Gimesia maris: one gene and its partner. The protein of the gene in region 2 interacts with the protein of the main gene of each other region in a pairwise test. Links are inferred from orthologs where the notes say so. Each region holds a gene or a part of one and is shown on either strand. Other genes may lie near its edges.

The links.
Region 1: the proteins of GmarT_RS00445 (region 2) and lpdA interact in binary tests that used the Escherichia coli proteins (3 or more experiments, as listed by UniProt). The link is inferred for Gimesia maris from one-to-one orthologs.

What each region holds. Positions count from the first base shown.
Region 1 is NZ_CP042910.1:4,796,729-4,809,025, reverse strand. The notes cover bases 4,960-7,803. They hold lpdA (dihydrolipoyl dehydrogenase), read right to left. Parts: upstream 7,174-7,803; coding sequence 5,746-7,173; downstream 4,960-5,745. Other genes in these bases: GmarT_RS17565 (2-oxo acid dehydrogenase subunit E2), read right to left, coding at 7,221-7,803; GmarT_RS17575 (hypothetical protein), read right to left, coding at 4,960-5,666. Outside these bases: tRNA pseudouridine(38-40) synthase TruA, read left to right, coding at 1-562; GmarT_RS17590 (TFIIB-type zinc ribbon-containing protein), read left to right, coding at 701-1,873; GmarT_RS17585 (malate dehydrogenase), read left to right, coding at 2,107-3,099; bioA (adenosylmethionine--8-amino-7-oxononanoate transaminase), read left to right, coding at 3,201-4,568; more of GmarT_RS17575, read right to left, coding at 4,581-4,959; more of GmarT_RS17565, read right to left, coding at 7,804-8,570; aceE (pyruvate dehydrogenase (acetyl-transferring), homodimeric type), read right to left, coding at 8,629-11,322; GmarT_RS17555 (sigma-70 family RNA polymerase sigma factor), read left to right, coding at 11,994-12,297. UniProt on the Escherichia coli protein: Lipoamide dehydrogenase is a component of the glycine cleavage system as well as of the alpha-ketoacid dehydrogenase complexes.
Region 2 is NZ_CP042910.1:104,315-116,708, forward strand. What follows is about bases 4,243-7,183. They hold GmarT_RS00445 (ATP-dependent helicase), read right to left. Parts: upstream 6,877-7,183; coding sequence 4,609-6,876; downstream 4,243-4,608. Other genes in these bases: xerD (site-specific tyrosine recombinase XerD), read right to left, coding at 4,243-4,478. Also shown: GmarT_RS00415 (type II secretion system F family protein), read left to right, coding at 1-993; GmarT_RS00420 (prepilin-type N-terminal cleavage/methylation domain-containing protein), read left to right, coding at 1,014-1,469; GmarT_RS00425 (PulJ/GspJ family protein), read left to right, coding at 1,469-2,080; GmarT_RS00430 (hypothetical protein), read left to right, coding at 2,094-2,516; GmarT_RS00435 (DUF1559 domain-containing protein), read left to right, coding at 2,598-3,527; more of xerD, read right to left, coding at 3,528-4,242; GmarT_RS00450 (hypothetical protein), read left to right, coding at 7,453-9,780; GmarT_RS00455 (DNA gyrase/topoisomerase IV subunit B), read right to left, coding at 9,870-11,801; GmarT_RS00460 (DNA gyrase/topoisomerase IV subunit A), read right to left, coding at 11,895-12,394. UniProt on the Escherichia coli protein: A helicase with DNA-dependent ATPase activity. Unwinds DNA duplexes with 3'-5' polarity. Translocates on single-stranded DNA with 3'-5' polarity. Initiates unwinding more efficiently from a nicked substrate than double-stranded DNA.

The DNA of each region.
Region 1 (12,297 bases), 4.7 Mb from region 2 along the record:
GTTTCTGCCAGAGAGCATCTGTGTGCGCGAAGTACGGGAAGTACCGCCGGACTTTCATGCTACCTATTCCGCGATTCAGAAACGGTATCGGTATGTGATTCACAATTCAGCGGTTCCCTATCCGTTCCTGAAAAAATATGTGAGCGAGTTCGGTCGTCCTCTGGACTCAGACCGCATGCATGCCGCCGGTCAGCAGCTGCTGGGCCAACATGATTTCCGCTGTTTCGAATCGCATTATCCCAATAAAGCAACCAGCGTGCGGACGATTACAGAACTGACTGTGCAGCGGACCGGGGTCTGGCCTGTGTGGGGAGTATTAGAACAGGCGCATCTTTCGATGGAGAATTCTACTTCAGCGGAGTTCATTACCGTCGATGTTGTTGCTGACGGATTTTTGTACAATATGGTGCGCGCGATTGTAGGTACGCTGCTGGACGTAGGCGTTGGTCGCTGGACCTCAAACGATGTACAGAAAATTCTGACCGGAATGGACCGTTCACAGGCCGGGCCAACAGCGCCGGCCTGTGGTTTGTACCTGGTACAGGTTGACTATCCGGAATGAATTCTGCAAATTAGATTTGATCCCGATCGGTAAAAATTACGTTTGCTGTAAGTCGAGTGTTCTTAACGGACCGGGAGTAAAACCATTCGGATTCAGAGAGATTGAGGGGCCCGCCACCTTCAATACGGAAAGTGAAAGATGAGTCAACCACCACCTTTGCCACCGCATGATGCCGATGAGCCTATCTTTCTGGAAGACTCATTTGACGGAGGAGGAGAACGGATTGATGATGAAAATGGTCGCATTTTCCCCTGTGAGAGTTGTGGCGCCGATCTGGTCTTCAATATCAAAACACAGAAGCTTCGCTGTGGACATTGTGGATATCAAAAAGAGATCGGGATTGATCCGAATCGGGAAATCGTAGAGCAGGACATTCATGCCATGCTGGCTCACCTGCGTGAACTGCGGGAGCAACCGGCTCAGGAAGGAGATGGTCAGGAACTGGAAGTGCGCTGCGAAAGTTGTGGTGCCACGCTGCTGTTTGTGGATTCGGTCACCAGCTCTGAGTGTCCTTACTGTGCCTCTCCCATTCAGCTGGAGCATGCACATACCTCAGATCAGCGGGTCCCCGTGGATGCGGTGCTCCCGTTTCTGATCGAGGAATCTGTGGCGCGGCAGCAGTTGAAAGCCTGGGTTAAGTCGCTGTGGTTTGCGCCGAATGAATTTGTGGAGAAGGGCGTAGAAGGGAAGTTTCATGGCGTTTATATGCCATATTTCACTTACGATTCCATGACCAGTACCCGTTATTCCGGTCAGCGGGGTGAATATTATTATGTCACGGTGGGGAGCGGGAAGAATCGTCGTCAGGAAAGACGGACACGCTGGTATCCCGCTTCGGGAGCCTTTCAGCGTTTCTTCGATGATGTGATCATTCTGGCTTCGCACGGCTTGCCTCGCCAGTTGATACGGGAGCTGGAACCGTTTCCATTACATCTGATGGTTCCGTTTAAGCATGCCTATCTGGCGGGCTTTACTGCGCGAACTTATGAGATCGAACTGGATGACGGGTTCGTGCTGGGAAAAGAGCGGATCGATGCTGCTTTGTATTCCGAAGTCTGCAGCCGCATCGGCGGCGATACCCAGCGGGTTGATTCAGTCGAGAGTCATTACGATGCAATTACGTACAAGCACCTGCTGTTGCCTTTGTGGCTGATGAGCTACAAGTATAAGGATACGCTGTATCAGGTCGCCGTGAACGCAGCGACCGGCGAAGTGAATGGGGAGCGTCCTTACAGCTGGGTGAAAATCATGTTTGCTTCACTCGCCGCAGCTGCAGTGGCTATCGGTGGAACCGTGCTGTTCAATCAGTAATGACCAACTTGTCTGCTTGAGTGAGATTTGCCGGAATCACCGGATTTGTTCAAGTTTCTGACCTGTATTCACGGACAATGCGCAGTAGTCTCCAGAAATTAGAAACAGATGCCTCACGACGGTTGCCGATCTGTCCACAGGGAGGTAAAAAAACGTAAGATTCCGCATTAATCCTGACCTGTGTTCAGGGGCAGGTACACTGGTAATATTCAATGTTAAGGAGTGCTTTAGAGATGACTCATCCGATTCGAGTTGCGGTAACCGGGGCAGCTGGCCAGATTGGTTATGCCATGCTGTTTCGCCTGGCTTCCGGGGAAATTTTTGGCCCTGATCAGCCTGTCATTCTGCATCTTGTGGAAATTCCTCCGATGCTGTCTGCGTTGGACGGAGTTGAGATGGAGCTTGACGACTGTGCCTTCCCAACTCTGGCTGGTGTTGTCAAAGCGGACAGCGACCACCTGGAAGATGCGTTTGCAGACTGTAACTTTGTCGTCTGCGTCGGAAGTATTCCCCGTAAAGCCGGCATGGAACGTGGCGACTTGATCCGGATTAACGGTCCCATTTTCACCAGCACCGGTAAGGCAATCGAAGCAGCAGCCGCTGAGGATGTGCGGGTTCTGGTTGTCGGTAATCCCTGTAACACCAACTGTCTGATCGCGATGAGCAATGCTCCCAAAGTTCCCCGTGATCGCTGGTACGCCATGACCCGTCTGGATCAGAATCGTGCCATGACCCAGATCGCCAAGAAAGCAGGTCAACCTGTTTCTGCGGTTAAGAACATGAACATCTGGGGTAATCACTCAGCAACTCAGTTCCCTGATTTTTATCATGCTACCATCCACGGTAACCCGGTTCCTGAAATTATTGAAGACCATGACTGGTTGCGCGGCGAATTCATTGAAACTGTGCAAAAACGTGGTGCTGCCGTTATTCAGGCCCGTGGCGCTTCCAGTGCCGCTTCTGCTGCGAACGCTGCCCTTGATACCATTAAGAGCATTATCACACCGACACCGCTGGGCGAAAGCTTCTCAGCCGCTGTCTGCAGTGATGGCAGTTACGGAGTTGATGAAGGCCTGATCTGTGGTTACCCACTGACCAGTGATGGAACTACCTGGAAAATCGTCGAAGGTCAGGAGCATGATGATTTTGCTCAAGCCAAGTTTGAAGCGACTTTACAGGAACTGCGGGATGAACGCGATGTCGTTCGCGATCTGCTGCCTGGTTAATCCCGTTTCAGATTTTGAAGTATCAGTGAAAGAGTCACGCTCCATCGACGTGGCTCTTTCTGTTTTTAATTACCGCGCACGAATCAGAACCGAGTGGAACAATGCAGTCTGACGAGTTACGTAACATCGATAATGAGCATGTCTGGCATCCCTTTACCCAGATGCAGGGGCATCGCGATGAAGAGGTACCAATCATCGAATCAGGCGATGGTTTCTTTCTGATCGATACGGACGGACGTTCGTACCTGGATGGAGTTTCGTCACTGTGGTGCAATGTGCACGGACATCGCGTGCCTGAACTGGACCAGGCAATTCGCGCTCAACTGGATCAAATTGCACATTCGACATTACTCGGGCTGGCGAGCGTCCCCTCAATCGAACTGGCAGAGGAACTGGTAAAACGGACGCCCGCTGATTTGACAAAGGTGTTTTATTCTGACAGTGGATCGACAGCGGTGGAAATTGCGCTGAAGATGGCGTTTCAGTATCACGCAAACAAATCGCCCGCCGATTCACAGACTCGTGATTTGTTTGCCTGTATGCAGCACGCTTATCATGGCGATACGATTGGTTCGGTGAGTGTTGGCGGGATTTCAATTTTTCATCAGATCTTCGGCAAACTGCTGTTTGAATCGGTACAGATTCCGTGTCCTGTCGCTTACCACCGTCCCGAGGGATATACAGAAGAAAGCTATCTTGAATTCTGCTTTGCTGAGTTAGAACGACTGCTTGCAGAAAATCATGAGCGACTGGCGGCTTTTGTAATTGAACCTCTCGTGCAGGGGGCAGCCGGGATGTTGATGCATCCTGCTGGATATCTGAAACGCGTGCGGGAGCTGACTCGTCAGTATGGAATTCCACTGATTGCCGATGAAGTAGCAGTAGGCCTGGGGCGGACCGGGACCATGTTCGCCTGTGAGCAGGAAGGAGTAACTCCTGATTTTCTGTGTCTGGCGAAAGGAATCACCGGCGGCTATCTGCCGTTAGCGGTGACGATGGCAACGGATGAAATTGCGGCTGCTTTCGAGGGCGCTCATACCGACTACAATGCCTTCTACCACGGGCATACTTATACGGGGAACTCCCTGGCATGTGCCGCGGCCCTGGCGACGTTGAAGCTGTTTGATGAGAACAGGACGCTGGATAACGTTCGGGAGACTTCTGCAGTATTGACACAGCGGCTGGCAGAACTCAAGGAGCATCCTTACGTGGGAGAAATTCGCCATAAAGGAGTGATGGTCGGTATAGAACTGGTCGCGGATCGTGAAACCCGGACTGCTTTTCCAGCAGAGCTTCGTTTAGGACACCAGGTGACCCTGGCTGCGAGAAAGAACGGCGTGATTGTGCGTCCGCTGGGCGATGTGGTGATTCTTATGCCGGCTCCTGGAATGCCCGCTGAACTGGTTGAGCAGTTGTGTGATACCGTGTTTGCCGCGATTGATGAAGCGATACAAATGCAGGTAGCTTAATCCGACCTCTGCCTATTTCTGCTCATCTGGCTGATCTGAACCAGCTGGCGGATCTTGTTTCTGCTGTCCCATCTGTTTGAGCACATCATTAATGTCGACGGTCTCGATATCTTTCAGGCTGTCCATCGACATGTCAGGGCGCTGCATCAGTTTCGCGGTTCGACTGCGGGCAAATTTCTGATCGCTGACCATGAATCTCCAGATCAGAAAAACCAACGTGATACTGATGACCAGAAACAGGCTGACAATGTATTTGACTGCTCCTGAAGATGAGGGGGCGGGCTGGTTCGTTGGTGGGAACCAGCGGATCTGGCGGGCAATCAGCAATGGTGCCGTCTGAAGCTTACCGGCTGCAGAGAGATAACCAGATTTTTTAAAGTAATATCCGGTGATCTGAACTTCAGGCATCTCAGCGAGATCCTCACCCTTTGGGATCCCAGCCGGGAGTTGAGTGCAGAAGACTCGCCAGGGATGAGTGCCGGAATCCTTTGAGAAAAACCAACCCTCGTAAAGGGAATCGACTCCGTACGTGTTTTTTTCTACAGAAACAGATTTGAGTCGTTTCAAGTGACCCTTTACTGTCATCAGTGATCCTCGGTACTGGGGAGATTCTGTCATGACAACAACAAAAGGGGGCGCCGGTTCTGCCGACTGTTCCAGGACGTTTTGCGGGATGGCTGCTGCTTTAGCCAGCAGATAATAAAGAGCGTTTACTTCATGAGTACGGATACCCAGGTTACTGTCTGAGACAGGATTCAACAAGCGGGGATCAACACGTACATCATATTCACCGGTTTCCAGCCGGGCGATGACTTTTTCAGGTACTTCGATTTCAGACGCTGGTTCTGAGCGAAATTCGTCTGGTTTCAGCGGTGATTCTTCCCTGACGCTGAAGTCAATTGCGCGGGGGGGCTCTTTGGCCTGCTGTCGAGCAGGCTCGTCTGCAGGGCGTCCCGTGAGCCAGTACCAGTTTTGTTCTCGTGAAGCATAAAGCATCGCGAAAAAAATGACACCCAGAGCGGCAACCAGTCGAAACAGCCGAACCTGATCACGGCGACTGAAATAAGAAGGCGTCGTTGATCGTTTATGAAATCGCATTCAACAACGCCCTTTATGCTGGTTCCTATTCTCAATAAATCCGCCTGCAGACTGAGTCGCCTGCAGGTCGGAGAGTCGATTATTTTCTTTTGGGTTTATACATGTGCGTCGCCTGACCAGTGAAGGCTTCTGCTCCTTCCATCAGGGTCTCCGAGAGCGTGGGATGTGCATGAATGCTTTCGGCGACGTCCTCTGCGACCGCGGCCATTTCGACAGCCATTACGCCTTCCGCAATCAGTTCACCGGCACCCGGTCCGACAATCCCGACGCCGAGCACACGCCCGGTTTTTTTGTCGAAGATCATTTTGGTGAGGCCTTCCGTGCGGCCCAGAGTCTGAGCCCGTCCTGAGGCAGCCCAGGGGAAACGAGTGATTTCCACATCCAGTCCCTGGTCTTTGGCTTCCTGCTCGGTCACACCACACCAGGCGAGTTCCGGGTCGGTGAAAACAACCGCGGGAATGGCGATGTTATCGAACTCGCCGAATTCACCGGCTATGCTTTCGATGGCGACTTTGGCTTCACGGGTGGCTTTATGTGCCAGCATCGGTTCGCCGGCAATATCACCAATCGCGTAGATGTGAGGCTCGGCAGTTCGCTGCTGTGCATCGTGTTTGATGAAACCGCGTTCGTCCAGCTCCAGTTTCGTATTCTCGAAGCCGATGCCTTTTTTATTCGGACGACGGCCGATCGAAATCAACACACGGTCGAAGACCTGCTGGGGTTCGACCCCTTCACCACTCAAGTCGGCTGTGATTCCGTTATCACCGGGAGTCAGTTTTTCGACTTTGGTATTCAGGTGAATGGCCGCAAAACTTTCGGTAAGCCGTTTCTGCAGCGGGCGCACCAGATCACGGTCTGCACCGGGCAGAAGTCCGCCTGTCATTTCCACAACCGTTACTTCCGAGCCCAGGGCGGCATAAACACTGCCCATCTCCAGACCGATGTAACCGCCGCCAACGACGAGCAGTTTTGTGGGGATGTCGGCCAGTTCCAGGGCACCGGTAGAATCCATGATCCGATCATCATCCAGATCAAAGACGGGAGGCACAGCTGGTGAGGAACCTGTGGCGACAATCGCGTATTTGAATTGAATGGTTTCGGTTGTTCCATCCTGTTTTGTGACTTCGACGGAGTTGGCATCTTTGAAACGGCCGAAGCCTTTGAGGATTTCCACGTTGCGGGCGCCAGCGAGTTGCCCGATTCCGCCGGTCAATTGTGTGACGACCTTGTTTTTGAAGTCCCGGAGCTGATCGAGGTTGATTTCCGGCTTCTGAAAGGTAATGCCCCACTCAGCGGATTCTCTGGTTTCATTGATCAGTTTTGCGACATGCAGCAGTGCTTTGGAAGGAATACAACCCCGGTTCAGGCAGACACCCCCGGGGGCAACGTCATCATTGACCATAATGACTTTGTAGCCTTTGTCGGCAGCTTCAAATGCGGCTGGATAACCGCCGGGGCCACCGCCGATGACAACAATATCCGTTTCTCTGGTAGCTGATCCAGACATAATATCGATAAACCTCTTATTGAATTACTTCAGTGTAGATAACGATCTCAGCAGTCAACCAGCAGATTGAACGGATCAGAGAGCAAACTGGAAAGACGCACGATGAATCGAGCAGCGTCTGCACCGTTGATGACCCGGTGGTCGTAGGACAACGACAGAGGCAGCATCAGGCGGGGAACAGGACTATCATTCAGCAGTTGGAATTCATGTCGCGAACGTGACATACCCAGGATGGCGACTTCAGGATAATTGACGATTGGCGTAAAGGACGTTCCACCAAGTCCACCCAGGTTGGTGATGGTAAAGGTTCCGCCCTGCATGTCATTCATTTCGAGTCTGCGATCACGCGCTTTGATAGCCAGCGCATTCATTTCGTTGGCAATGGTGATGATGTTTTTCTTGTCAACATCTTTCACGACAGGGACAACCAGTCCATTTTCGGTATCAACGGCGACACCGATGTTGATGTAGTTCTTGTAGACAATTTCATCGGTCTGCGAATCGAAGCTGGAGTTAAAACTCGGATATTCGTGCAGAGCGATAGCGATGGCTTTCATGGCCAGCGCGGTCATCGTAACTTTGGGACCCGAATAATTGGGCTTGGAGATAAAGAGTTTTCGCGCAGTTTCGAGGTCAGTGATATCCGCCAGGTCATGTTGAGTGACGTGCGGAATGACCTGCCAGGACAGACTGAGGTTTTTGGCAGAGACACGCGACAGTTTGTTGAGTTTCTTGCGTTCGACTTCTCCAAACTGAGTGAAGTCCGGCAGCGGAGGTACGGCGATTCCACCGCCACCGCTGGAAGGTCCACCATTGGCAATCAGGTTTTTGACGTAGTCTTCGACGTCTTCCTGAGTAACACGTCCACCGGGACCTGAGCCACTGACCTGATACAGATCGACGCCCAGCTTACGTGCCAGTTTGCGGGTCGCAGGTCCGGCGGGAACAGGTGCTTTATTACCCGATGAATCTGTATCCGCTGGCCGCACTGGAGCCGTTGCCGGCTGGGAGGCCGACTTGCTTTCCTGTCTGGGCTTCTCCTTCGATTCTTCCTCAACCGACTGTTCTTTCTGGGCCGTCTCTGGCTCTTCTGCTACCGGTTCTTCAGCCTTGGTTTCTGCCGATTTTTCTTCTTTGGCAGGAGCGGATGCATCACCGTTGGATTCATTGATCAACAGTAAAACGGCACCAATCGATACCGAATCGCCTTCAGAAACTTTGAGCTCTTCAATGGTCCCTGAGTAAGGCGATTCCAGCTGGACCACCGCCTTGTCGGTTTCGATGTCCATCAGAACCTGTCCCTGCTCCACTGTATCGCCTACTGCGACGGAGATTTGCCCGACATCTGCTGTCTCGACACCCTCACTCACTTCAGGAAGTTTAAATTCAGTAGCCATAGTTTTGTGTTCTATCTTCTTGTTGGTAATGCTTCAATAAAACCTGTTGGTATGAGAATTAAGCGAGCCGAGGATTTACTTTCTCTGGATCGATTCCCAGTTCTTTGATGATGGCAGGTAGTTTTGATTTATCGAACTGGCCTTCTTCGGCTAAAGAGACCAGTGTCGCGACCACTACATTTTCTGCATCAATTTCAAAATGACGTCTGAGTGATTCACGGGTTTCACTGCGACCGAAGCCATCGGTTCCCAGGACACAGTAATTTCCAGGGATGTCCTCACGGATCTGGTCGGCGACGAGTTTAATGTTATCGCTGGAAGCGATAAAGGGACCTGCAACTCCTTCAAATGTCGTTTGCAGATACGATTTCTGTGGCTCAGCATCCGGGTGCAGCCGGTTCTCACGTTCCACGTCTTTCACATTACGGGCCAGCTGGTTGTAGCTGGTGACACTCCAGACGTCTGTCGCGATATTAAACTGTTCCGCCAGAATTTCCTGGGCCCGCAGTACTTCACGCAGGATGGGACCACTACCAAACAGTTGAGGCCGCATCGAAGTAGCCGGTTTTTCGACTTCCTGAGCACGGAACTTGTAAATTCCGTTAATGATACCTTCGACGACATGATCGCCTTCGGGCATCGGTGCCATTTCGTAGTTTTCATTATAGACGGAGAGGTAATAGAAGATCTCTTCACCTTCCTGATACATGCGACGCAGACCTTCCTGGATGATAACTGCCAGCTCAAAAGCATAAGCAGGATCGTATGCCAGGAGTGTTGGTACTGTGGAAGCCATGACGTGACTGTGTCCGTCCTGGTGCTGCAGACCTTCTCCATTGAGAGTGGTTCTCCCGGAAGTACCGCCGAGCATAAAGCCTTTGGTACGGGAATCGGCGGCGGCCCAGACCAGGTCGCCGACACGTTGGAAACCAAACATGGAATAATAGACATAGAAGGGAATCATATTGACGCCCTGGTTGGCATAGGCAGTACCAGCTGCTATGAACGAGGAGATGGCTCCTGCTTCATTGATGCCTTCTTCCAGGATCTGTCCATCTTTCGCTTCTTTGTAGTACATCAACTGATCGCGGTCGACCGGCTCATACAGTTGTCCCTGGCTGGCATAGATCCCACACTGTTTGAAGAGGCCTTCCATCCCGAAAGTACGGGCCTCATCCGGAATGATGGGTACAATGCGTTTGCCAATCACTTTGTCTCTCAGCAGGTTACCCAGCAGGATGCCGAAAGCACCGGTGGTGGAGCCTTTTTTCCCTGCCATACTTGTCAGGAATTTATCGAGCGATTCCAGAGTTGGAGTTTCCAACCGTTCTTCGGTGGGCGTGCGCTTGGGGAGATAACCACCCAGTTCTTCCCGTTTTTTCTGCAGATACTGCATTTCGGGACTGTTTTCATCCGGTCGATAGAAGGGGGTGTCTTTGACGTCTTCATCGCGAATGGGGATACCAAACCGAGATCGGAAATCTCTCAGTTCTTCTTCGTTAGCCTTTTTCACATTGTGAGCGATGTTGCGGCCTTCGCCTGCTTCACCCAGACCGTAGCCTTTGATGGTTTTCGCCAGGATTACGGTGGGGGAGCCAGTGTGGTTTACAGCAGCGTTAAAAGCGGCATAAACTTTTTCTGGATCATGACCGCCACGTTTCATGCGTTTGAGCTGGTCATCAGACAGGTGTTCTGCCATTTTAGCCAGTTCGGGATTGTCCCCGAAAAAGTGTTCGCGGATGTAGGAACCGGGTTCGACGACGTACTTCTGGTACTGCCCGTCGATGACTTCCCCCATCCGTTTCACGAGCAGACCATCTTCATCTTCAGCCAGCAGAGGATCCCAGTCACTGCCCCAGACGACTTTGATGCAGTTCCAGCCGGCACCACGGAAGGCGGCTTCCAGTTCCTGAATGATTTTACCGTTACCACGAACGGGACCATCCAGACGCTGCAGGTTGCAGTTGATGACAAAGATCAGGTTGTCAAGGTGTTCGCGGGATGCGAGTGTGATCGCGCCCAGTGTTTCGGGTTCATCCGTTTCTCCATCGCCGACGAAACACCAGACTTTGGATTTCGATGTATCCATGATGCCACGGTTATGCAGATAACGCAGAAAGCGTGCATGGTAAATGGACATAATAGGTCCCAGACCCATGGAGACAGTAGGGAACTGCCAGAATTCAGGCATCAGCCAGGGGTGCGGGTAGGAGGACAATCCACCGCCACGGGGAAGTTCCTGCCGAAAACGTTCCAGGTTTTCTTCTGTCAGACGACCTTCGACGAAGGCGCGGGCGTAGACACCTGGAGAAGCGTGTCCCTGAAAGTAGACAACGTCACCGGAGTGATCTTCCGTCCGGGAATGGAAGAAGTGGTTGAAACCCACTTCCCAGAGTGTGGCAGCAGAAGCATAGGTTGAGATGTGTCCGCCGATGCCGTCATGGTATTTGTTGGCACGCACAACCATGGCCATCGCATTCCAGCGGATGATGCTTTTGATGCGTCGTTCAATCTCACGGTTACCGGGGAACGGTGTCTGCTCGTCAACGGGAATGGTATTGATGTAAGGTGTGTTGGCCGTAAAGGGCATTGTCACGCCTTGACGGTAGGCGCGTTCCTGCAGGATCGCCAATACATTTTTGACTCGTTCTTTTCCGTATCGGATGATGAGGTCATCCAGCGATTCAAACCATTCTTCGAGTTCCGCCGGATCGACTCCAGGCACTGCACCTGTAACTGTCTGTTCTACCATGAGATATGGTTCTTTCAACCTGCTTAAGTATTTTCGATGAGCGTAACTTCTCTTAGATCACTGACTGTAGCCATCCTGGCAGAAATCACGCAGATGAGTTCTCAACAATTCTAGGAATGCACCGTGAGTAAGGGAACTGTCACGGTTCTTTTTTAAGATCGTTCAGCTTCCGGTTTAGAGTTGAGGATGCTGCAACGGATCTCAGTTAGGGAAATGCTAACTAATTTCAGTCTGTTTTGCGAGTCAAAGTAACGGGTCTAAACTCTTTAATAGACATAGCAAACGGCAAACAGAACTGAGACAGGGTATGGGAAGGAAATTTTGAGGAAAATGGGAAGGGGATTGTGAAATGGATTCCAGGGAACACGAATGAGTTCACCCCTTATTTTATTGATCGGCTGTTGTTGAATATGGCGTGAGTCCGTCTCAGAATTCCTGTTGGTGTAATAATACTCAGTTGTGTTTTGACTGGTCAAAACTTCTGCCGTGAAAAGCAGAACCCGAAGTGTCCACAACTTATTATCTGGTCTTAAGATCATTAATTATCGCTCATTTTTAACAATTCTATCTGTTAAAATTGTTTTATCAAATCAGATTCCCTAGTATGAGCGCAGCGTCTCTGAAGGAAGATCGCGATTTGTGTCAGCATCACACGAACGAGTTTCTATTTCATGTACAGTACATCCATGGCTGATTTCCTGCAGGAAGATTCATTCTCCCAACTGGGTGAGCGGGCGATTCTTGCAGACCAGTCGAAGTCCTGTCAGTGTGAATTGCTGGCCGTCAAAAAAGCAGCCCGCATGAGGAAGGTCTGCGTCACGCGTGAGCTTCAGAAACGAGCTGAGCAGATTTATGCGACTGAGATCGAATACGTCTACAGTGAGCGTTTTGAGAATAATGCCGCCAGCGATGAAATTCTGCAACCACTTCAGAATTTGTGTGCAGCACTCAATACGGATTCAGACTACGAATTGT
Region 2 (12,394 bases):
CTGCGGATTCTGGCGATCGCCGCGGACAAGCAGCTTCCGTTAATCGACGTCCTGGAAACGTTCGGGAAGGACATTCGAGGCCATTGGCGTCATCAGATCATGAGGCTGGTGGACTTGCTGCGCAGTGGCGTTCCCCTGGCAGAAGCGCTTGAGAAAATCCCGTATGTCATTCCTGCCAATGCGTATTTTCTGGTCAAAGCGGGAGCCGAGTCAGGAACACTGCCTTCGGCACTTTCCCTGGCGGCAGAAGTGTGTGCCGAGCAACGCAGTGAACGGGATTACCTGCGCCCCGGCATCGGAATTTATCTGCTTACCGTTTTTCTCATCATGGCAAATGTCTTCATGTTTATCTGTTACTGGATCATTCCCAAGATGAAAAAAATTTTCTATGACTTCAATATGGAACTGCCGGATCTGACAGTGACGATCATTCATACTTCGGATCTGGTTGTTAATTACTTTCTGTGGATTCTTCCAGGATTCCTGTTTCTCTTGATCATGTATCTCAGGTTTCGCCATACCGGCTATCTGGAAAATGGCTGGCGTCCCCGGTTTATTTCCGGGCGTTATTATCCCCGTTTAATTGCGCCAGATGTCTTACGGTTTCTGCATATCACTACTGAATCAGGACGTCCCCTGCTGGGGGCATTTGAAACCCTGTCACATACCACAAAAAATCCATATCTGTCTGCCCGCTTTAACGCGATCCTGGAAGATGTTCATAAAGGGAACGACTGCTGGACGTCACTGCATGACTACAGTCTGCTGACCCCCAGTGAAGTGCGTCTGTTACAGTCAGCGCAGCGGGCGGGCAACTTAAGCTGGGCACTCAAAGCGATTGCTAAAGGGATTGAGCGGCGCATCAATTATCGCCTGGCACTGATACGGGAATATCTGGAACCTGCTTTTATTCTAAGCGTGGGCTGTTTAGTGGGAATATTCGTCATCGGATTGTTTTTGCCACTGGTAACCATCATGCATGCCCTGTCTTAACCTCAGAAAACGGTTGAAACGTGAGAAATCAAAATCAGAATCAGAGAGCCTGTTCAAGTCGTGACGCATCACGTCGATGTCGACGGCGCGGATTTACTCTGGTGGAGATGATGGTGGCCGGCGTGCTGCTGATGACAGTCTCCATGATTGTGGTGCCAGCGATCTACTGGGTGCATCGTGAACGCAGGCAGACCGAACGCCGTCAGATAGCGATCGTAGAAGTGGAAAATCTGATGGAACGCGTGGTCGCTTTACCATACGATCAGGTACAGCAGTCAATCGTGGATAAATTCGCCTTGTCGGAAAGTGCAGTCAGGCAATTGCCTGATGCCAGGTTGCAAATCAAAATCAGTGAGGCGACTGATGTCAAGCAGATGAAAAAAATTCAGATCCAGTTGGGCTGGAAAAACCAGCAGGGAATCAGAGCAATGCCGGTAAGTCTCACTTCGTGGGTCTGCCTGAAGGAACAGCAGTAATGCAGCGACGCGGGTTTACTATTTCGATCAGACAATATGGCTGTCCCCCGGGGGTTTCTCTGGTGGAAGTCGTGGTGGCCATGGGCATCGCCTCGGTGCTGATGGGCATCAGTATGACGACCATGCATACCATACTCCGCGCTGAACGGGAAACCAGTAAAGCCGCCTGGCTGGGATCTTCGTTCCAGCGCTTTTCCCATCTGTTTCGCGCGGACATCCATGCCGCCGATGACGTCCGGCTTCCCGCAGAGGGGGGCACAGAAATCACGCTTCAACAGCCGGACAAACGGAGTGTGACGTATCGCATTGACCAGCATCAGATCTTCCGAGTGGTCACCAGCCAGGGTGAAGTAGCGCACCGTGATGTCTTTTATCTGCCGGAGGGGAGTCACGCTCAATTTTTTGAACAGCAGCGACTGCATCGTGCAGGAATTTCCATTGAAGAACCCGATCCATTACAGCGTGTATTGAGTAAAAACTACAGTAAATCAGATCAATCCGGGAGGCCGGCTGTTCAGGAATTATCCATCATTTCCACCATCGGCCATGATTATCGTTTGGCGGATTTGAAGCTGAAACAACCAGAAAAAGAAACAAAAAAAACCGAGTGACAGGATCAAACATATGCGTCTCGTCTACAAATCAGAAATGGGAACTCAGAAGAAAAAAACGCGCCAGGGGGCAGTGTTAGTCATTGTCATGATCTGTCTATTGTTGATTTCACTGGTGATGGCTTCCCTGCTGAAATCGACATTAATGCAGAGACGGCAAATGCTGAAGGAACAGTTGCAGGTGCAGGCAGACTGGCTTGTCGAGTCGGCTCTGGAGCGCGCTGCACAGCGACGATTGACGAATCCCGAATACCAGGGGGAAGTCTGGCAGATTGATCCGGAAGAACTGGGAACCCGCTATGCTGCTTCCGCTGAAATTGTATTGAAAACGGAAGGTGACGGGGAAGCAGAACGTCGACTGTCGATCCAGGCACGAGTGAAATATCCTGAGAATCAGACTGATACGATTACCCGAACAAAAAAAATAATTTTATGACCACACTGAACGGGTCAGCGATCCGTCCTTATAATTTACCTGATTTTAAATGAGTTGGTATTATTGTTTCAGGAAACACAGATGATGAAAAAAGAGACCCCCCGATATTACCAGAGTCTGCAGCGTCGCGGCTTCACGCTGATTGAACTGCTGGTTGTGATAGCAATCATCGCGATCCTGATTGCGCTACTGCTGCCCGCCGTACAACAGGCACGCGAGGCGGCCCGACGTACGCAGTGTAAAAACAATCTGATGCAGATCAGCCTGGCGCTGCAAAACTACGAAATGGCGTTCGAGGTCCTGCCCGCAGGGGTCTACAACCAGACGGGACCTGTCAAAAATGAACCCAAAGGTTATGACATGGGCTGGCTCGGCGGACTTATGCCGTTTCTGGAGCAGGCGATTGTTTATCGGCATATTGACTTCAAACAGAGTGTGTACGCCGAGGCCAATTACGAAGTACGCAAAAGACCGATTTCGTTTTTAAGCTGCCCTTCCGATCCCAAAGGGCCCATTATGGAAGTCCCCATCGATGATAATCTCCCGTTGTTTCAGACAAACTACGCGGCCTGTTATAACGCCGATGAAGCACCGATCGACGTGAACAACTCGGGAGTCATGTTTTTAAACAGTAGCATTACTTATGATCAAATCACCGACGGCAGCAGCAATACTATCTTTATCGGCGAGCATCTCTATGATGATACCAACCTCGGCTGGCTCTCCGGAACGCGCGCCAGTCTGCGGAATACCGGCTCCATTAATCGAGATCTGCCTGGATATGGAGGCGGCTGGGGAGGTTCCTATTATCCCACTTCTGAAGAAGAGGAAGAGGAAAAAGCTCCCATCGATCCACTGTTAAACGTCGGCGGGTTTGGCAGTTATCATGTCGGCGGTGCACACATCGGACTGGGAGACGGTTCGGTTCGCTTCATTTCTGAAAATATTGACCCCGGACTGCTTGAGCAACTGGGGAATCGCGGCGATGGCAAACTGATGGACCCGTTTTAATCAGCCACGCGGATGATACATCTGATGCACGGCTTTCAGGCGACTGTGATCGACGTGCGTGTAAATCTGGGTCGTGCGGATGTTGGCGTGTCCCAGCAGTTCCTGTAACGCGCGGATCTCGGCTCCGCCAGCCATCATGTGTGTCGCGAAACTGTGACGCAGTGTATGTGGACTGACTTCTTTACTGCAGCCCACTCGTGCCGCATTTTTCTTGACGATGTTCCAGACCATGACCCGCGACAGCTGCTTGCCTCCCCGATTCAGAAAGAGCGCCTGTTCTGTTGTATTGCGCCTTGTCAACACGGGGCGTTCATGCCGCAGGTACGCTTCCACTGCAGCGACCGCGACCGGATTTAATGACACCATGCGTTCCTTGTTTCCTTTTCCCACGCAGCGGGCATAGCCTTCCGTCAGCTTCACCGAGTTCAAAGGCAGAGTGACGATCTCTGTCACGCGGCAGCCGGTCGCATACATCATCGCCAGTATCGCCCGGTCGCGGAGCGGATAGCGATCCTGGCGGCAGGGAGCAGCGAGCAGTTGATTGACTTTTTCCGGACTGAGAACTTTCGGCAGGTATTTCCAGAGCTTAGGCGAGTTCAACAGGTCGGCGACACTTTCGGCGAGCACGCCTTCCAGCACCAGGTAGCGAAAGAAGAGCTTGAGCGTGACCAGGTGTCGGGAAACAGTTGTTGCCGCCAGTTTGCGCCGATTGAGATGCTGCAGATAGCCGGAGAGAAAAGCGAGATCCACTTCACTCAGCGGAACCGGTTTCTGCATGCGGTACCAGTCCAGAAACTGTACGATATCCGAGCGATACGCGGAGACGGTATTCACTGCCATCCCGCATTCTGCTTCCAGGTAATGCAGAAAGGGTTCCAGATGCACACCGGGGTCGGCTGGTTTGCGGACCTGGAATCTGGAATTCGCCGGTGGTCGTTTACGTGGCGGCATGAGAGAACCCGAAGTCTGTTTAAGTGAGAAAAGACTGCGACACTACCAGTTTATTCTTCCACAGAATTAATGGCAGGCGCCAATCGGGTTTATCGGCAAGCAGACGTGATCCGCTTGAAGCAGTGTCGGGTTAGCGCAATCCTAACGGTTGCAGGGGGCAATGTGCGGCGACAAAGGTCTGTGGTTCGTCGGCATCGTCAAACAGGACATTCACCATTCGTTTGCGGGCAAAACCACTGATGCCCATTACCGTTCCCACGCCATACCGCGGATGTCTGACTCGCATACCTACCGAAAATCCCTGCGGGATTTCTGCAGCCTGGGGCGCATCCTTGAGGAGATCTGCCCCGGTCATCAGCAGGGGACGTTCCGGGTTGGCTGCTTTCAAAGCGGCCGTGTCAATCTCGCCTCGCTTGACCGATTCCACAAATTCATCGAAGTGCGAACGGGATTCGAACAGTTCATCAGTCGACTGATCGTTGAATTCCACATCGATTTCTTTGAGGAAGTCGCTGGTAATGGTTCTCCAGGGACGGCCGCGCATGGAGCGCTCGCGTGTCTGTGTCAGGTACAGATTCTGTTCGGCCCGGGTGATCCCTACAAAAAACAGGCGGCGCTCTTCTTCCAGTCCGTCGCGGAATTCTTCACGCAGCACCCGTTCATGGGGAATCAGGTTCTGCTCGACACCGACAATAAACACCACCGGATATTCCAGGCCTTTCGCCGCATGCAGCGTCATCAGCGTCACGCGCCCCGCGTCAGTATCCAGCTGGTCTGTTGCACTGGCCAGCGTACTGACTTCCAGAAAACCTTCCAGCGTGGTTTCTTCACCATAAATGTCATCATACTTTTTGGCAGTGGAGAGTAATTCATTGACGTTCGCAATCCGCTGCTGATCCGCTTCGTCCGGACTTTCTTTCCAGCTGTCAACCATTCGCGTACTGTCGATGATATTTTCCATCAGGTGCGCGACGGATCCCGAGTCGGCCATTGAAAATCCGTTAATCATTTTGGCAAACCGTGCCACCATGGTCGCCGCCCGTTTAGAAAGCTTCGGACAGTCTGCTGCCTGATGGGCGGCTTCCAAAAGGCTGATGCCCCGCTCGTCGGCCCAGCGAATCAGTTTGTTTTGCGTCGTTTTGCCGATGCCGCGCAGTGGTTTATTGACGATGCGAGAGAACGCGACGCGATCGTCGGGGTTATTGACCAGTTTCAGATAGGAAAGCAGATCTTTGACTTCCGTGCGTTCATAGAAGGCCACACTGCCTGCCAGCTGGTAGGGAATTTTATGCCGGGCCAGCGCCAGCTCCAGTTCGCGCGACAGCGAATTGACCCGGTAAAAGATGGCGTAATCCGTATATTCCTGCTTTCCCTGATCGACGGCGTTGCGAATGCGCCTGGCAATGTCGTCGGCTTCGTGCCGCTCATCCTGAAAACAGAGCAGCTCGACCGGCGAACCTTCCTCGTTTTCTGTAAACAGCGATTTGACTTTGCGGCGCTGATTGTGAGAAATCAGATCGTCGGCGACCCGAAGGATTTCTTTGGTACTGCGGAAATTCTGTTCGAGTCGAATGGTTTTGCAGTCGGGGAAATCCCGCTCAAACTGCAGGATGTTTTCAATCTTCGCCCCCCGCCAGCCGTAAATTGACTGGTCGGGATCTCCGGTGACACACAGATTGCGTGTGTTGAGCGAGAGTCCCATGATGATCTGATACTGCGCCAGGTTCGTATCCTGGTATTCATCAACTAAAATGTACTGATAACGTTCATCCAGTGTCGCCCGTAATTCGGGGGAGCCTTTGAGCAGACTGGCGACGTGCAGCAGTAAATCGTCAAAGTCAACCGCGTTCGATTCGAGCAGCAGTTTCTGATACATCGGATACACGCGAGCTGCGACAGCCTGCAGATGATCGCCCACCGATTCCTGATAAATTTCCACGAACCGATCTACGGTAATCAGATCATTTTTGGCGCGGCTGATCATCGAAGCGATGGTCGAAGGATTATACGCCACGGTATCGATGTCTAATTCATTCAACACGAAGCGGATGAGCTGTTGTTGATCGGTCGTATCAAAAATCGAGAAGTTACTGTCCAGGCCTACCCCTCTGCCGTATCGCCTCAGGATTTTGACGCAAAACTTATGAAAGGTTGAAATCTCCACGCGCGAGTCGGGTATCAGCTGCCTGACCCGTTCGCCCATTTCATCCGCTGCCTTGTTGGTGAAAGTGATTCCCAGAATCTGATGGGCGGGAACGTGCGCATGGATCAGCGAGGCGATCCGGTGGGTGATAACACGGGTTTTTCCTGAGCCTGGTCCCGCCAGTACCAGTAATGGTCCCTGGTGATGGGAGACGGCGGCGAATTGAGGCGGCGTCAGGACCTGCTGAAAATCCAAGTGAAAGTCCTTTTATACGTTGAGCTGGATTTATTATCTGAAATGACCAATGTACGGTCCTGCTTCCCAAATTCCAAATCGAACCCATTGATTATTCAGCCCGAATTTGTATCTGCATCACTTAGTATAAGGAAGAAGGGGTTTTCGCAGGCATTTTCAGGACGAAAAGCAGGTTCAGAGAGCAGAAGTAGTGAACATTCGCATGTTTTGGTAATGTTGCGAATACAAGCTGCTTTGGTTGATTGCACAATATTTGTGGGTCCACTAGACTGCGCAGAGAGAGTGTGATGATGTATGTTGAAAAATGGCCGGCTGACTTTGACGATCTTAATGAATAGGGTGTCTGGCCAGTATCGCCGGTCCTGATTTTCGCCATGAAAAACAACAGGAATTCTGCAATCTCAAAATATTATTTTTGAAACCTGTATGTAGATATGGTTTTGCGGAGTTTGATACTGGAAAAGTTAATTGGCTGTGGGGATGTATGAATTCAACACACATTCCCTGCTGCTAAATGACGATAAATTATTTTACAACGGTAGTTTCCACCCCTACTACCATTAATGAGGGCCTTTGGTGTCCCGCGTTCTTGTGAATGGTGGAGACCGTTATTCGAATCCCTTTGTCGACGGAGTGAGATCAGATATGCTTCTCAAGGAATCAAACCGAACCAGAAAGAACCAGAAATATTTTGGTGTACTCGGCTTGGCAGTTTTAGGATTAGCCAGCCTGGCGTTGGTTGTCACAACCACAATGGCTGTCGAAGACAAGAAGCCGGAAAAAGCAGACGTGGGTCTGCAGGGCATTTTACCACCCGAAGTTCCGGAAGATCTTTCGGAAGCTCCGGAAGGTCTGGAAGGCAAGTGGGCCACTTGGGATCAACAGGTTGGTGATCTGCTGGCCAAACTCTACGAATCAGACCAGACTCTGGAACAACAGAAGCAGACTCTGAAAGCACTGCAGACAAAGATCAAGGATGCACAAGGTCAGGCTGTTCTCGCTGACTACACCGGCCGCCTGCAGCGTCGTGTGGAAATCGCGGATGCGGTTTTGAAAACACTGGAAGTCGATGTCGCTGCCGTCAAAGCTGCCCAGTTGAAATCACAGCAGAACAAAGTGGCGAAAGCTGCTGCTGCTCTGAAAAAATACCTGGATAGCATGGAGAATGGAAACAGCTGGGTCGATTACCTGCAGCTAAATGATTTGCAGAAAGAACTGAAAAACAGCTATTCCGAAGTTGAATTGATGGATCTGCTGAAATCGCTCAAAAAGAAATTTGAAGAGCGGGGCGCATTAACCGATGCCGAGCAGCGAAAATTCTTCAACCGTCCTCAGTTCCAGAACCTGGAAAAAACCGTCCGTGCGCTTCTGGCTGATTCCAAACCAGGTGCGACCAAGATTGACGCTGGTAAAGTTCGCACGCAGCTGACGACTCTGGTCAGCAACCTCGAAGAGTATGAAGCTACTCAAAGCAACAAGAATGCATTCGAAGCACGTAAGGCTTATGCTCTGCTGCGTCAGGAACTGGCCGGTGGACTGGAGCCCCTCACGACTGCACTGCGAAACAATTACTTCAACTACAATCTGCGGGTCATGGTTGCTGAAGACTTCATCAACCGTCTGATCCATGACAGCACCTGCGAAACCGGTCCTGTTGTAGACTGCATTCTGGGTGCATACGTGACCGGAAATCAGGCCACAACCACCGAAATCGGCGTGGATTTCAAACCCAGCGATTCTACACTGCGATTTGATTTAACACTGAATGGTGTTACAAACAGTGAAACTTCCGGTACAACCAGCCAGGCCACGATTTACACATCGGGTCATCATCAGATCTGGGGTACCAAGGAAATCAACTTTGATGGTGATCTGTTCGTAACTCAGCCTGCCTGGGTGGAAGTCGCCGCCAACAACACCACCGTCGGTGCCAGCACTAAACTGGACGGCATTCCCCTGCTGGCCGGCATTGGTCGCAACATGGCTTACCGTCGTACTGCTGAACTGAAAGGCGAAGCAGAAGCAATTGCTGCACAACGCGTGCGTGATCGGGTTCGTCCCCGCTTTGATGAAGAAGTTGACGAACGCATTGACCGCGCCAATGAAGAGGTCGGCGGAAAGTTGAATAAGCGTCTGCAGGATAATGGATTGTTCCCCACAGCCCGCAGCTTCGCTTCGACAGACACGCATCTTTACATTCGCACCCGGCTGATGGACACCGGCGAACTGGCTGCCAATTCGCCACCACTGACCATCACTCCCGATGAAAGTGTTGTGGTGCAACTGCATGAATCAGTTATGAATAACAGCCTTTCCCGCATGAACCTGGAAGGCCGTAAAATTACAGACCAGGACCTGATCACCGAATTTGAAAAATCAATCGAAGATGTCCTGGGACGTAAAGTCAAACTGGAACGACCTCCCGTTGATCCAGATAAAGGACCCAATATCCTGGCCTTCGACGATCACGATCCTATTCGGGTGCAGATTACAGACAATACGCTGAATCTGATCCTGCGTTGTGGTTTTGAACAGCAGGGCGAAACCGCTGTGCCAACTCAGATTATCACAGTACCTCTGCAGTTCAAAGTCGACGGTGACAAAATTTACATCACACGTGGTGATGTAAAATCATCAGCCGTCGTTCGACCAGAACGGATTGCTTCTCAGATCGCTCGGGCCGGCGTGGTTCGCAGCAAAATGGAAAAGGCATTTCCGGATCGTGTCGAAGATTCACAGGTCAAAGCCAAGCTGGAAAACCGGACCGTCTACCTGGACATCACTGGCATCAAAGCCAACGATGGCTGGTTGACGATCACCGTCGGAAACGACCTGACAGTCGAAAAGAATGAAAGCAAGCTGCCTCTGCCACCCGAACCGGCAGAAACTGCTTCCGTAAAATAGTCAGACTACTCAAGTCTGAGCTGAAAAATGAAAGAGGCGAATCGATTGATTCGCCTCTTTTTTATAGCGGCCGTTAAAAACAGTCGTGATCAATAATCGATGTCGTCTGCTTCAATCGCTTCCTGCATGATCAGGTCATAACGCAGGCTGGCATCTTTTCCGAACAGTTGTGCGAATGTGGCGTCCGCTTCCAGCTGGCTGTCGATATCTACTTTCAGTAATACGCGGTGTTTGGGGTCCAGCGTCGTCTCTTTAAGCTCGCTGGCGGTCATTTCCCCCAGACCTTTAAAGCGACCAATCTCGTACTTGCGGTTCGCTCCCAGTGATTCGACGATCTCTTCCTTCTGGGCATCATCCTGGGCATAGTGCTTCTCGTTACCCACCTTGATGCAATACAGTGGCGGCTGGGCCAGAAACAGCTTGCCCTGACGAATCAGTTCCCGCATATGCCGGAAGAAGAACGTCAGCAGCAGCGTACTGATATGATAACCATCGCTGTCGGCATCCATCAGCAGGATGATGCGGTTGTAACGCAGATTCATAATCTCAAAATTCGGGCCAATCCCGGTTCCCAGAGTTTCCACGAGGTCTTTGATTTCCTGGTTCCCCATGATTTTGGAAATGGCCAACGATTCGGTATTCAGAACTTTACCACGCAGAGGCAGTACCGCCTGAATGCGGCTGTCGCGTCCCATGGCCGCCGTACCACCCGCCGACAGACCTTCGACCAGAAACAGTTCTGATTCTTCCGGCTTATTCGAGCGGCAGTCGAGCAGTTTGCCCGGCAGCGTCGATTTGCGGTTCGTGACCGATTTTCGCCGTACTTCTTTCTGGGCATCGCGACTGGCCATTCGTGCCCGCGCCGCGAGGACGATCCGCCCTACGACTGCATCCGCGATACTCGGGTTCTGATTTAACCAGGTTTCCAGCAGCGGTCGGACGATCCCTTCAACAAAACCGCTGACTTCAGGGTTATTCAGCTTCTCTTTGGTCTGCCCCTGAAACATGGGGTCATTATGGAAGACGGAGATCAGGCAGAGTACGCCTTCACGGATGTCGTCCGTGGTAATCGCCAGCCCTTTGTGCTTGATGTTATGCACGTCCATATAATTTTTGACCGCTTTGGCGATCCCCGAGCGCAACCCGCTTTCGTGTGTTCCCCCGGCATGGGTGCGGATCCCGTTCACATAACTGCGAATCTGCTCATCAGTGGCGTCGGTCCATCTTAAAACCATTTCCACGCGAATGTTTTTATCTTCCTTTTCCGCGAAGAACAGCTGTTCGTGAACAGGTTTTTTCTGTTGCTCCTGGGTCAGTTTTTCCAGATAGCCACGAATCCCTTCCGGATGCGAGAGTTCATGTGTCTCTTTTTTAACTTCATCGCGGAACGTAATTTTCAAACCGCCATGAATAAAGGCGACATCTTCCAGGTGCTGACGAATCGTGTCGGCGTTGAAGTGCACGCGACGGAAAATATCATCATCCGGGCGGAAATAGATTTCGGTTCCATGCCCGCGGAATGGCTTTACCTTTTTAACGGGGGTCGTCGGTTTGCCTTTTTTATACCGCTGCACGTACTGATGGCCGTCGCGCACAACCGTCGCCACCATCTCGGTAGACAACGCATTCACCACGGAGGATCCAACACCATGCAGACCACCGCTGCGGGCATAGTTTTTGTCAGAGAACTTTCCGCCGGCATGCAGTGTCGTGAGAATCAGTTCCAGAGCCGACTTTTTGGTTTTGGAATGCTTATCGACGGGAATGCCACGGCCGTTGTCTTTCACGCTGCAGGAAGCGCCATCTTTATGCAGGGTGACGATGATGGTATCAGCTTCTTTGGCCAGATATTCGTCGACCGAGTTATCAACGATTTCCCAGAGCAGGTGATGCAGTCCGCGAATATCAACGCCACCGATATACATCGAAGGACGGCGACGGACCGCCTCCAGCCCTTCCAGGACTTCAATGTCGTCAGCCGAATATTTTTTTGCGCCGGTTGTTTTTGCTGCAGTTGCCATAATAGTTTTACTGATTTTTCTCTATTGTAAACGCGAACGAAAACGAGATTATAGGTGTTGATCCAGGGAATCGTAAGTCGAGATACGATCAGTTTATGCTTCGTCGTCTCCCAGTTCGTCCCAGTCGACCACTTCAATGGGCGGATAGAGGATCTCTGCAAACCCGCTTCGCTGACTGGTTTTCACACCTTTGCCACCGCGTGAAGTGACTCCATATTTCATTTGCCCGAAGGTCATTTTTTTGCCTGCGGTATTGATCACACGCAGGCAGTCGCTCGGACGGGTCAGCTGCAGAACACCGATCACCTGGTCTCCTTTTTCCAGCCTGATGCCCTTAACCCCTTTGCCCGCATTCGAGAGCAGGGCGGCTTCTTCGATCTCACAGTGCAGAACGCGGGCGTCCTGGGTGGCGATAAACATGGTCTCTGCCTCTTCGACCAGCCCCGCATACACCACACGGTCATCCTTACCCAGGCGGCAGTATTTGCGACCTGCTTTGGTCGACGCTGTCCGGAACAGGCTGAACGAGATTCGCATAAACTGCCCCTTTTCAGTCACGATCAAAACGTGAGGCGTGGGAAGGGGCTGCTTTT